Chroogloeocystis siderophila 5.2 s.c.1: one gene and its partner. The protein of the gene in region 2 binds, or shares a complex with, the protein of the main gene of each other region. Links are inferred from orthologs where the notes say so. Each region holds a gene or a part of one and is shown on either strand. Other genes may lie near its edges.

Region 1 (5,523 bases), on a different replicon or contig from region 2:
TTTCCAACCACTCAATAGTTTCTAAGTCTAAATGGTTTGTCGGTTCGTCGAGCAGCAACAAATCTGGCTTTTGCAACAGAATTTTGCCTAAACTCATGCGCATTTGCCAACCGCCACTAAAAGAACTCACTAAGCGATCACCATCGGTTGGCTCAAAGCCCATTTCTGGTAGAATTTTCTCGATTTGCGCTTCGAGTCCATAACCGTCTAATGCTTCAAAGGTACGTTGCAGGCGATCAAGCTTGTGAATCAAGCGCTCTAACTCTTCTGGCGTCGCCGTTTCCATATCACGCTGTACCTGTACGAGCGATTGTTGCACTTCATTTGCTTGCTTAAAGACTGTCCAAAATTCTTCGCGGACAGTGCGCCCAGGATCGACTTCAAATTCTTGTGTAAGATAAGCGACGTGCAAACTTGCTGGACGAATCACTTCTCCTGCTGTTGGTTCAATTTCGCCAGCAATGATTTTGAGTTGAGTCGATTTTCCTGCACCGTTAACTCCTACTAAACCGATGCGATCGCCACTTTTGACTTCCCAATTAACATCTTTAAGCACTTCACCGGTAGGGTAGATTTTACTGATATGTTCTAGTCTCAGCATTCAAAGTCTCCATGCGCAGAAAGGCGATCGCGAGTCGTCGCTTCCAATCGTAACAAAATTTAATCCTAAAATTTGGCTAATACTAAATTGACTGTCCTCTGTTGCCTGCTGACAGCGCCCAATTTTGGTGATCGCCTGCACCTTACCTAAGTAATCTTTCAATATCAACTATCAAATTGATAGATTTTTATAGACAGCAATTATTTCTTTATAGCTTCATCTTCATTTATTCAATAATTGTTACGAGTAGATATTCAATTGAGTACAATATGAATAATAAAAACAAAATTAAAAAAAGATAAACAGGTATTTAATTTATAAAAATAATTGATTTGTATCATTATTTTTGAAGTTTTATTTATTTATTTTACAACTAACAAATAAATACCCTACCCAGGGATTGTCTTGCGATTAACACACGGTTTATTTATAGCTTTAGTGCTTGATTATCATTCTCATAAATAATGAAGTATATGAGACAAGTACGCAATACAAACTTATTAGGAAACTCAAATGATCAAGTTTTTAAAAGAGTTAGTGCTAAGTGCGACACTACTTCCGCTATTGATTCAACCTGCTTTTGCGCATAGTATTTGGATTGACAAAGGGGATAAACCAGGCGAATTAAAGATATTATATGGTCATCCAGAACTTAACAAGATAGACCCATACGATTCAATTAAGTTCCAAGGAGCTAGAGCTTACGATAAAGCAGTCTTTCCTGTTCAGCTTTCAGTGCAACGCAGATATAACGGTGTTACCCTAGTTCCGCAAGGGAAAATTGTTGCTTTAACGGCTCGCCACAATAATGGCTACTTTGTTGTTAAAGACGATAATTATATCAATGTTTTTCGACCTGATGCACTAGCAGCTAACAACAAACAAACTAATGTTGTTCATACTTATAAGTATGCAAAAGCTTTTTATGAATCATCAGGATTAGTTTCGTTGTGGTTTGGTTTACCTTTAGAAATTATCCCGCAGCAAGATCCTTTTACTGTGGGCGCGGGAGGAACTCTAAAAGTGCTTGTATTATATAGAGGCGCACCACAACAGGGAGCTACTGTAGAGTACAGAGGTAAAAAGTTAACAACAAATCAAAATGGTTTTGCGTTTGTGACGCTCGGACAAGGACCATTTCATGTTATTGAATCAGAGTATAGTACCCCTTCACAAGACCCTGCTGCGGATGAAATTGGTCACGCAAGCAGTTTAACAATCGATAAAAGAGGATTTTAATAATTAAATTAGGGATAAACACTAGAGGTTTAGCATTCCCAAACCCCTAGTGTTTATTTCATGGATGAAATTATTATTGTGGAATACGACCCTCATTGATCGCAGCAATTTGGCAAGTCTGAGGAGCATTTCCTGGATTAGCTGCAAAACCAATTATCGATCTTTTAGTGGGCATGCATCCTTTAGAAGAAGCTAGGCATCACCTTCCGCTACCAGAAGCATTAGGGAAGCATAGGATAAGAAGATCCCCTTCCTGAGTGAATGTTCTTTCGTAGTGAAAGGAATGCCACCTTATGGTTCACAGCGCACTCACCACCTGCATATAATAGTTGAGGCAGATAGTACTTCATGGGAACGTGTATCATTTCAAGATTATTTGTGATCGCACTCCGAAGAAGCCCAACAATATACTGATTTAAAACGTCAATTAGCCAAACATTTTAAATCAGAGCGCGAAACATATACCCTTGCCAAAACTGACTACATTCAAGCTGTTATGGCAATAGGCACGCTTATTGTACAAATTATCTTAACTACGAACCTGTACCAGAAGCAGCTAATTCTGCTAAACGTTCTTGCTGATCTTGCGAGATGCAAGCTTGAATCATTGGTTCTAAATCTCCCTCTAGAACTGGAGCCAAAGAGAAATTTTGTCCTAAGCGGTGGTCAGTGACGCGGTTATCTTTGTAGTTGTAAGTACGGATTTTTTCCGAACGCGATCCTGTACCGACTTGTGATCGCCGCATTGAAGTCACCGCCTCTTGTTGTTCGCGGAGCTTCATTTCGTACAGCTTGGCTCGCAAAATTTGCATTGCGCGTTCTTTGTTTTGCAACTGGCTGCGTTCTTCGGTACAGAAAATCCTAATTCCCGTAGGTTTATGGAATAGATCGACCGCCGTTTCCACCTTGTTGACGTTTTGTCCACCCGCACCACCTGATCGCACTGTGGTCATTTCAATATCTTTCGGGTCAATTTCAATTTCGACATCATCAACTTCTGGCATTACGGCTACGGTAGCTGTTGATGTGTGGACTCTTCCGCCTGCTTCAGTTACTGGAACGCGCTGGACGCGGTGTACTCCTGCTTCAAACTTCAGCTTGCTATAAACTTGATCGCCTTGAATTTCTAGTATGGCTTCTTTAAAGCCGCCCATTTCTGCGAGCGATTCGCTAATCAACTTAACTTTCCAGTTTTGGCTTTCTGCATACCGCGAGTACATCCGCACCAAATCACCCGCCCAAATACTTGCCTCATCACCACCAGTACCCGCACGAATTTCCAGCATGGTGTTCTTTTCGTCGTTAGGGTCGCGTGGTAGCAACAAGATTTTTAAGCGAACTTCTAGTTGTTCTAGCTGTTCTTCGAGTTCGGCGACTTCCAGTGCTGCCATTTCTTGTAATTCTGCGTCGCCATTGGCTTCTTTCATGACTTCCCTAGCACCTACCAACTCGTCTTGAGTCGTTTTCCAGGTTTCATAGGTCGTCACAACTTCTTCTAATGAAGAACGTGCCTTAGCAACTTTCTGATATTCGCCAGGATCTCTAGCAATATCAGGGTCAGCAAGGCGGCGGGTGAGTTCGTTAAAAGTTTGCTCGACAGATTTGAGTTTGTTTAGCAGATAAGTTTCAGGCATAAAGTGCGATCGCTTTAGCAAGATAGTAGAAGGTCACAAAACAGTATCCGGTTCGACTATCTAGCCTGGCTACTTTTTCTTATCGTCGCCTGTAGAGTCGGCTTCCATCATGCCGTACTTCCGTAGGAACCGTTCTACTCGACCTTCGGTATCGATAATCTTTTGCGTACCTGTATAGAAAGGATGGTTACCTGACCACACATCAACGTGTAGTTCGGGTTTAGTTGAACCAACAGTCGCAACAAGTTCACCATCACAGTAAACTTTTGCTTCAGGATACCACTGCGGATGAATATCAGATTTTGCCATTGTCTGTTTTCTTTGTAATTGCTTATATCTATTGTAGCTTTTAGCCTTCAGCGCTCAGCATATTGACGAGCAACAAACCTCCAAAAGCTGATCGCTGATAATTTTTATCGCTTGGAGAACTGAGGAGCTTTCCGTGCTTTGTGTAAACCGTATTTCTTGCGCTCTTTTGCACGGGGATCGCGCGTTAAATAGCCTTCAGACTTTAGTGGCGAACGGTTTTCTGGATCGAGTTGACACAGAGCGCGGGCGACACCTAAACGAATTGAATCGGATTGTCCGGTTAAGCCACCACCGTGCGCCGTCACTAAGATGTTGTATTCATTTTCTAACCCTAAGGTTTCTAACGGGGCTTTAGCGACTGCGAGGTAATTGGGGTTGAATTGAAAATATAAATCGCCTGGTTTACCGTTAACAATCATTTGTCCATCGCCAGGGACTAAACGGACTCTGGCGACGGAAGATTTACGGCGACCAGTACCTCTATACATCACGCGATCGCTTGTCGTATCTGTTGCTTGCATTAGTTTTGCTCTCCTGGTATTGTCTGAATTTTAATTTCTTTTGGTTGTTGTGCTTGGTGCGGATGTTCTGCGCCTGCGTAAACTTTTAACTTGGTAAATAATTGACGTCCTAAACTATTTTTAGGCAGCATTCCTTTAACTGCGTGTTCTACAATGCGCTCTGGTAGTCGCGATTGCAGTTGAGCAAAGGTTTCTGTTTTCATCCCGCCAGGACGTCCTGAGTGGCGACGATAGAGCTTTTGGCTGCGCTTTTTCCCAGTAACAATCACTTTGTCAGCATTAACAACAATAACAAAGCCGCCTGTATCCATGTGTGGCGTAAATTCTGGTTTATTTTTACCGCGCAAAATCATGGCGATTTCAGTTGCTAATCTGCCCAAGCGCTGGTCAGTTGCATCGACAACATACCACTCGCGTTCGATGGTATCTTGTGCTGGAATATATGTTTTGTTCATGGGTGTTTTCGTGTCCTTTAAATTTCAACTAACAAATAAATCAATGGTGTATGATTTTGTTTACAAGCTCATTTGAAGCATCTAAGTGTTGACATTTGAAGAGAGTACTTGGTCTAGCGCTTGCCTTTGTCCCCTACGGAAGAAACGTAGTTTGTATCTGGTAGCACCAACTGCGGTAAGGTGTCATACCAAACTTCTGGAGGAAAAGGAAAATCGCTATAGCCAACGCGGAGTAAGCATAAGCCTTGGGGTGGAGCCGCATATTTCACATTTTCGCGGCGTTGCTGTTGCCAAAGCTCAGTGAATTTCTCAAGTGATAAGCTACCTTTCCCCACATCGACAAGTAATCCTACTATTAACCGTACCATTCCATATAAAAAACCATCTGCTTGAATTTCTATATGGATAAATGGTCCTTGGCGATTGCACGTTACTGCTTGGACTTCTACCCATGAGTGCTTGCGACGCGACCCTGCGCGATGAAAAGCTGCTAAGTGATGTTTGCCAAGTAACGGCTGTAACGCAGCCCGAATCAGATTTTCGTCTAAGTTCGCATAGTAATAATGCCAACTCAACGGCTGAACAAACAAGTTAGGTCGGGCATCGGTATAGAGCGTATAGCGATAACGTCGCCACTTGGCATCAAACCGAGCGTGCCAGTCGCTCTCAACAGCAGCAGAACCGCGAATCAAGATGTCTTGAGGAAGATAGCTATTAAGAATTGCTGCCCAACGTTCTGCCGGAATGGGACCTGATGCATCAAA
Region 2 (4,126 bases):
AGCTTAAGCTCGGTAGCAGGGCTGCATCACTCTTGAAGCAACAAGGCTCTGATTTAGAGCTATGGTTGATATTGCCATAACAGCTTGAGGTCTCCGTTCAGTGGTTGGTTACTTACAACATCAATAGGCTTGAACATTCTAAGCCTGATCGCTAGTATTTGTTCTTAGGCATCAAGTTTTGGGTATTTCGTTTTGGTCTGTCGCATGACACTCCTTTCGTTAGGAAAGTGGGTCTTGACCCACAAAAGAAATCAATTTTCCTGATTTGCTGTATGCTTTTGAAGAGTGATGTATCAAAGTCGAACGAGTCTAACGATTAGACTCTGCCGCCATAAAGTCACACCTTAGCAGCAATTGCGTGCAACTTCAGTTAATCTTATCTTTAGATGAGCGCTCACTAAGGTATTTAAATGTCCAGACTCGTGAATAATGCGCAACTGCCTGAAAAATAAATTCATATTTGCTTCATTAAATATTATTATGGCGTTTTTCTGACAGCTTTTGCCAACTTCAACTGAAATGTGCTAGCTTTAGCCGTTGACATGAAATCTAGACAGAAAGTCCAAATAACTTGCAAGCGTTTGTTGTTGTTTGCGTAGCTATCTCTTCTAAGGTCACGCCGCGTAAACTTGCTACGGCTTCAGCTACGTAACGGACAAACGCTGGTTCATTACGCTTTTGACTTCTTTTAGGAACCGGAGATAAAAACGGGCAGTCAGTTTCGATTAACAGGCGATCACTCCAGACCATTTTTGCTGACTCTTGAATTTGCTTAGCATTTTTAAATGTGACTATACCACTGAAACTCACATACAATCCTAAATCGAGAAACCACTGTGTTTCCTCTGGGTTCCCCGTCCAGCAATGCATAACTCCTTTGATTTGACGACCCTGTTGCCGAAAATCTTGTAAGATATCGCGCATCACGTTTGCTGCGTCGCGGCAGTGGATAATTACAGGTAAGTCTAACTCGTCTGCGATCATCAACTGTTGCGCTAACACTTCTTTTTGTTGTGCTTGGTTCTCTGCTTTGTAGAAATCTAGCCCAATTTCACCAATTGCCACAACTCGACGCTCTAAACGAGCGTAGGAGGCAATTTGAGAGGCTGTGTCTGCTGTCCACTTATCCACATCGAGGGGATGTAAGCCGACCGCAAAACTCAACTCAGGAATTTTTTCTGCTAGTAATTGAATACTAGCAAATTCTGCTGGTTCTACGCATGAGTGTACCAAATGCACCACGTCAGAAGCCTGCCAGCGCGCTCGCACGGCTGGCAAGTCTGGTTCAAACACATCAAAGTTGAGATGAACGTGAGAATCTATGAGTTGCATTTTTAAAGAGACTAGGGGGTGGGGGTTAGAGAAGAGAAACTTTCTACTGTTCCCGATCGCTTAGTTCCCTGTTGCTTCTGCTTGTTCGTGCTGTCTCAACCGTTTAACCAAACGCGATTTTTTTCTAGCTCCATTGTTGGGATGTAATACGCCACGTTTTACAGCTTTATCAATCTTGCTGTAAGCTGCTGCCATATGCGAAAGCACTTCCTGCTTTGCTTCTGGAGTAGGATTGGCAGCATAGATATCGACAGCGGTTAAGTATTTTTTCATCAAAGTTCTCACCGCCGATTTGTAAGCTTTGTTACGGAGTCGGTTTCGTTCTGCAATTTTGATACGCTTGATAGCAGATTTTGTATTCGCCACAGTTAAACCCAGGAAAACAATAAAGTTATAAAGACAAAATCCTAGATGTACTAATATAGCATTCAATTTAGCAATATTGCGATTATCCGGAAAATCCAGGTTAAGCTAGAGAAACGAGTATAGCTTAGCTTTGCCTTCTAATTGGGGTTAAGCGATATAAATAATCTGTACTCGATTTGGTAATTCCTAGAAAGCCACAGTCCGAACTTCATGCTGCGAATTATTACTCAGCAAGCCGAGGTACGAGCAGAGCTACAACGCATCTGCGATCGCACCCACGATGACCAAGTGGTTCACAAAGAAGCGACGGTGCGGGAAGTGCTTCAAGCAGTGAAGCGCCAAGGCGACCGAGCCTTACTGCACTACACAGCAGAATTTGACCACCAAAACCTGAAACAAGAAGAGCTACGCGTTAGCGGTTCAGAATTAGATGCGGCTTATCAGCAAGTGTCGAAAGAACTGTTGGATGCGATTAAGCTTGCTTGTCGTCAAATCGAAGCATTTCACCGTCAACGAGTGCCCAAATCATGGGTTCATTTTGGCGATGATGATGTTGTCTTAGGCAAACGCTACACGCCTGTAGACAGAGCAGGGTTATATGTGCCTGGTGGTAGAGCCGCATACCCAAGCACGGTGCTGATGAATGCGATTCCGGCAAAAGTCGCAGGAGTGCCACGGCGAGTTATGGTGACACCACCAGGCGTAGGCAAATCAATTAATCCAGCAGTGTTGGTGGCAGCGCAAGAAGCTGGGATAGAAGAAATTTATCGCGTAGGAGGGGCGCAAGCGATCGCGGCATTAGCGTATGGCACAGAAACGATACCCAAGGTAAATATTATTACAGGACCAGGTAATATCTATGTCACGTTGGCAAAAAAACTCGTCTATGGAACTGTCGGGATTGACTCGCTAGCCGGACCTTCTGAGGTACTGGTAATTGCAGACGAAACCGCGAACGCAACTTATGTCGCCGCTGACTTGTTAGCACAAGCCGAACACGATCCACTCGCTGCGGCGATATTGTTGACGACGGATGCGGAATTAGCAAAAAAAGTACAAGCTGAAGTCGAGCGACAATTAGAAAATCATCCACGCCGAACTTTAACCGAAAAAGCGATCGCGCATTATGGCTTAATTGTGATTGTCGATTCGCTAGAGCAAGCTGCGGAACTGTCAAATGAGTTTGCGCCAGAACATTTAGAACTTGAAATCGCAGAACCTTGGGAGTTGCTAGAAAAAATTCGTCATGCTGGGGCGATTTTCTTAGGTTCCTCTACACCAGAAGCTGTAGGAGACTATTTAGCAGGACCAAACCACACGTTACCAACTTCAGGAGCCGCACGTTATGCGTCAGCTTTAGGTGTGGAGACTTTCTTAAAACACTCTAGCCTCATTCAGTATTCACCGATCGCGCTGCAAAAAGTTGCAGGAATAATCGAAGTCCTCGCAAAAGCTGAAGGATTGCCATCTCATGCTGCATCGATACGCTTAAGGACGCAGCCCAAAAGTGATACTTGGGGAATGGAAGATGGAGAAAAGCCAAAGTCTTAACCTCAGCGCAGCACAAAGGAGATGAGCCTGTGTTAAAAACAATTGTGGTCGCTCTTGATGGTTCAGACCTTTCAGAACAAGTCATTCAAACTGTACAAGAACTGCAACTGCAACCTGATAGCCAAATTATCCTTTGTCACGTGATTCCGCCACCAGTATCTGACCTCGACATGGCGGCTGACTTACCTCACGCCTATGCAGCGGAAATACCCTACCGAAACATAGAAAAGCAGATCGCAGCCTATCGAGATAAGTTACCTGGAGAAAGTCAAGTTGAGATTGTCAGCGGCGATCCGGCGGAAGAGATTGTACGGATTGCGAATATTTACCAAGCTGATTTAATTGCGATCGGCAGTCGCGGTTTACAAGGTGTGAAGCGAATTATTCAAGGCTCAGTAAGTAGTCAAGTTGTCGAAAGCGCGCATTGTTCAGTGCTAGTGGTCAAGCCAACAACCTAGAAAATACTACACTGCGAAATCTCAAGACCAGAGATTCTACATAGAATGCAAGTGCGAATAAATTCGCTACTAGACAAACCCTGTCCACCGCTACGCTAACAAAACTTAAAACTCAAAACTTGCTTTGAATAGCCCCAAAGCAAAGTCAAAAAGCATTTGCGATTCATGCTTTAGTTGCTAAAAACTGGCGTAGACTGAGTAGGCTCATAGTTTGTGCCAAATTGAGCGGTAAAACTGATACGCCTGCTAAAGACGACTGTACCCAACCTTCGCCCCAGTACCATTCGTGATATCCATCAACGCCTTGACTGAGTAAAAAGCGCAAACAAACAGGTGTCGCGACTTCTACTTGATGGCGAATGGCAATTGGTCCTGTCCAACTTGTGAAAGTCAGTCCTGAATGTAGCTGTTCGGGCATT

What was found. The genes of interacting proteins can lie anywhere in the genome.
Region 1: rpsT (region 2) and rpsI share a complex: the UniProt entries of both Bacillus subtilis proteins name them as parts of the 30S ribosomal subunit. The link is inferred for Chroogloeocystis siderophila 5.2 s.c.1 from one-to-one orthologs.

The regions. Positions count from the first base shown.
Region 1 is NZ_MRCC01000006.1:17,332-22,854, forward strand. Bases 2,597-5,523 are described here. They hold rpsI (30S ribosomal protein S9), read right to left. Parts: upstream 4,305-5,523; coding sequence 3,888-4,304; downstream 2,597-3,887. Other genes in these bases: prfA (peptide chain release factor 1), read right to left, coding at 2,597-3,474; rpmE (50S ribosomal protein L31), read right to left, coding at 3,544-3,783; rplM (50S ribosomal protein L13), read right to left, coding at 4,304-4,759; truA (tRNA pseudouridine(38-40) synthase TruA), read right to left, coding at 4,873-5,523. In the rest of the region: NIES1031_RS08125 (ABC-F family ATP-binding cassette domain-containing protein), read right to left, coding at 1-601; NIES1031_RS24250 (hypothetical protein), read right to left, coding at 602-763; NIES1031_RS08130 (DUF4198 domain-containing protein), read left to right, coding at 1,115-1,840; more of prfA, read right to left, coding at 2,374-2,596.
Region 2 is NZ_MRCC01000010.1:116,918-121,043, forward strand. The notes cover bases 46-2,831. They hold rpsT (30S ribosomal protein S20), read right to left. Parts: upstream 1,699-2,831; coding sequence 1,393-1,698; downstream 46-1,392. Other genes in these bases: NIES1031_RS13570 (TatD family hydrolase), read right to left, coding at 550-1,332; hisD (histidinol dehydrogenase), read left to right, coding at 1,909-2,831. Outside these bases: more of hisD, read left to right, coding at 2,832-3,249; NIES1031_RS13585 (universal stress protein), read left to right, coding at 3,279-3,707; NIES1031_RS13590 (hypothetical protein), read right to left, coding at 3,871-4,126. UniProt on the Bacillus subtilis protein: Binds directly to 16S ribosomal RNA.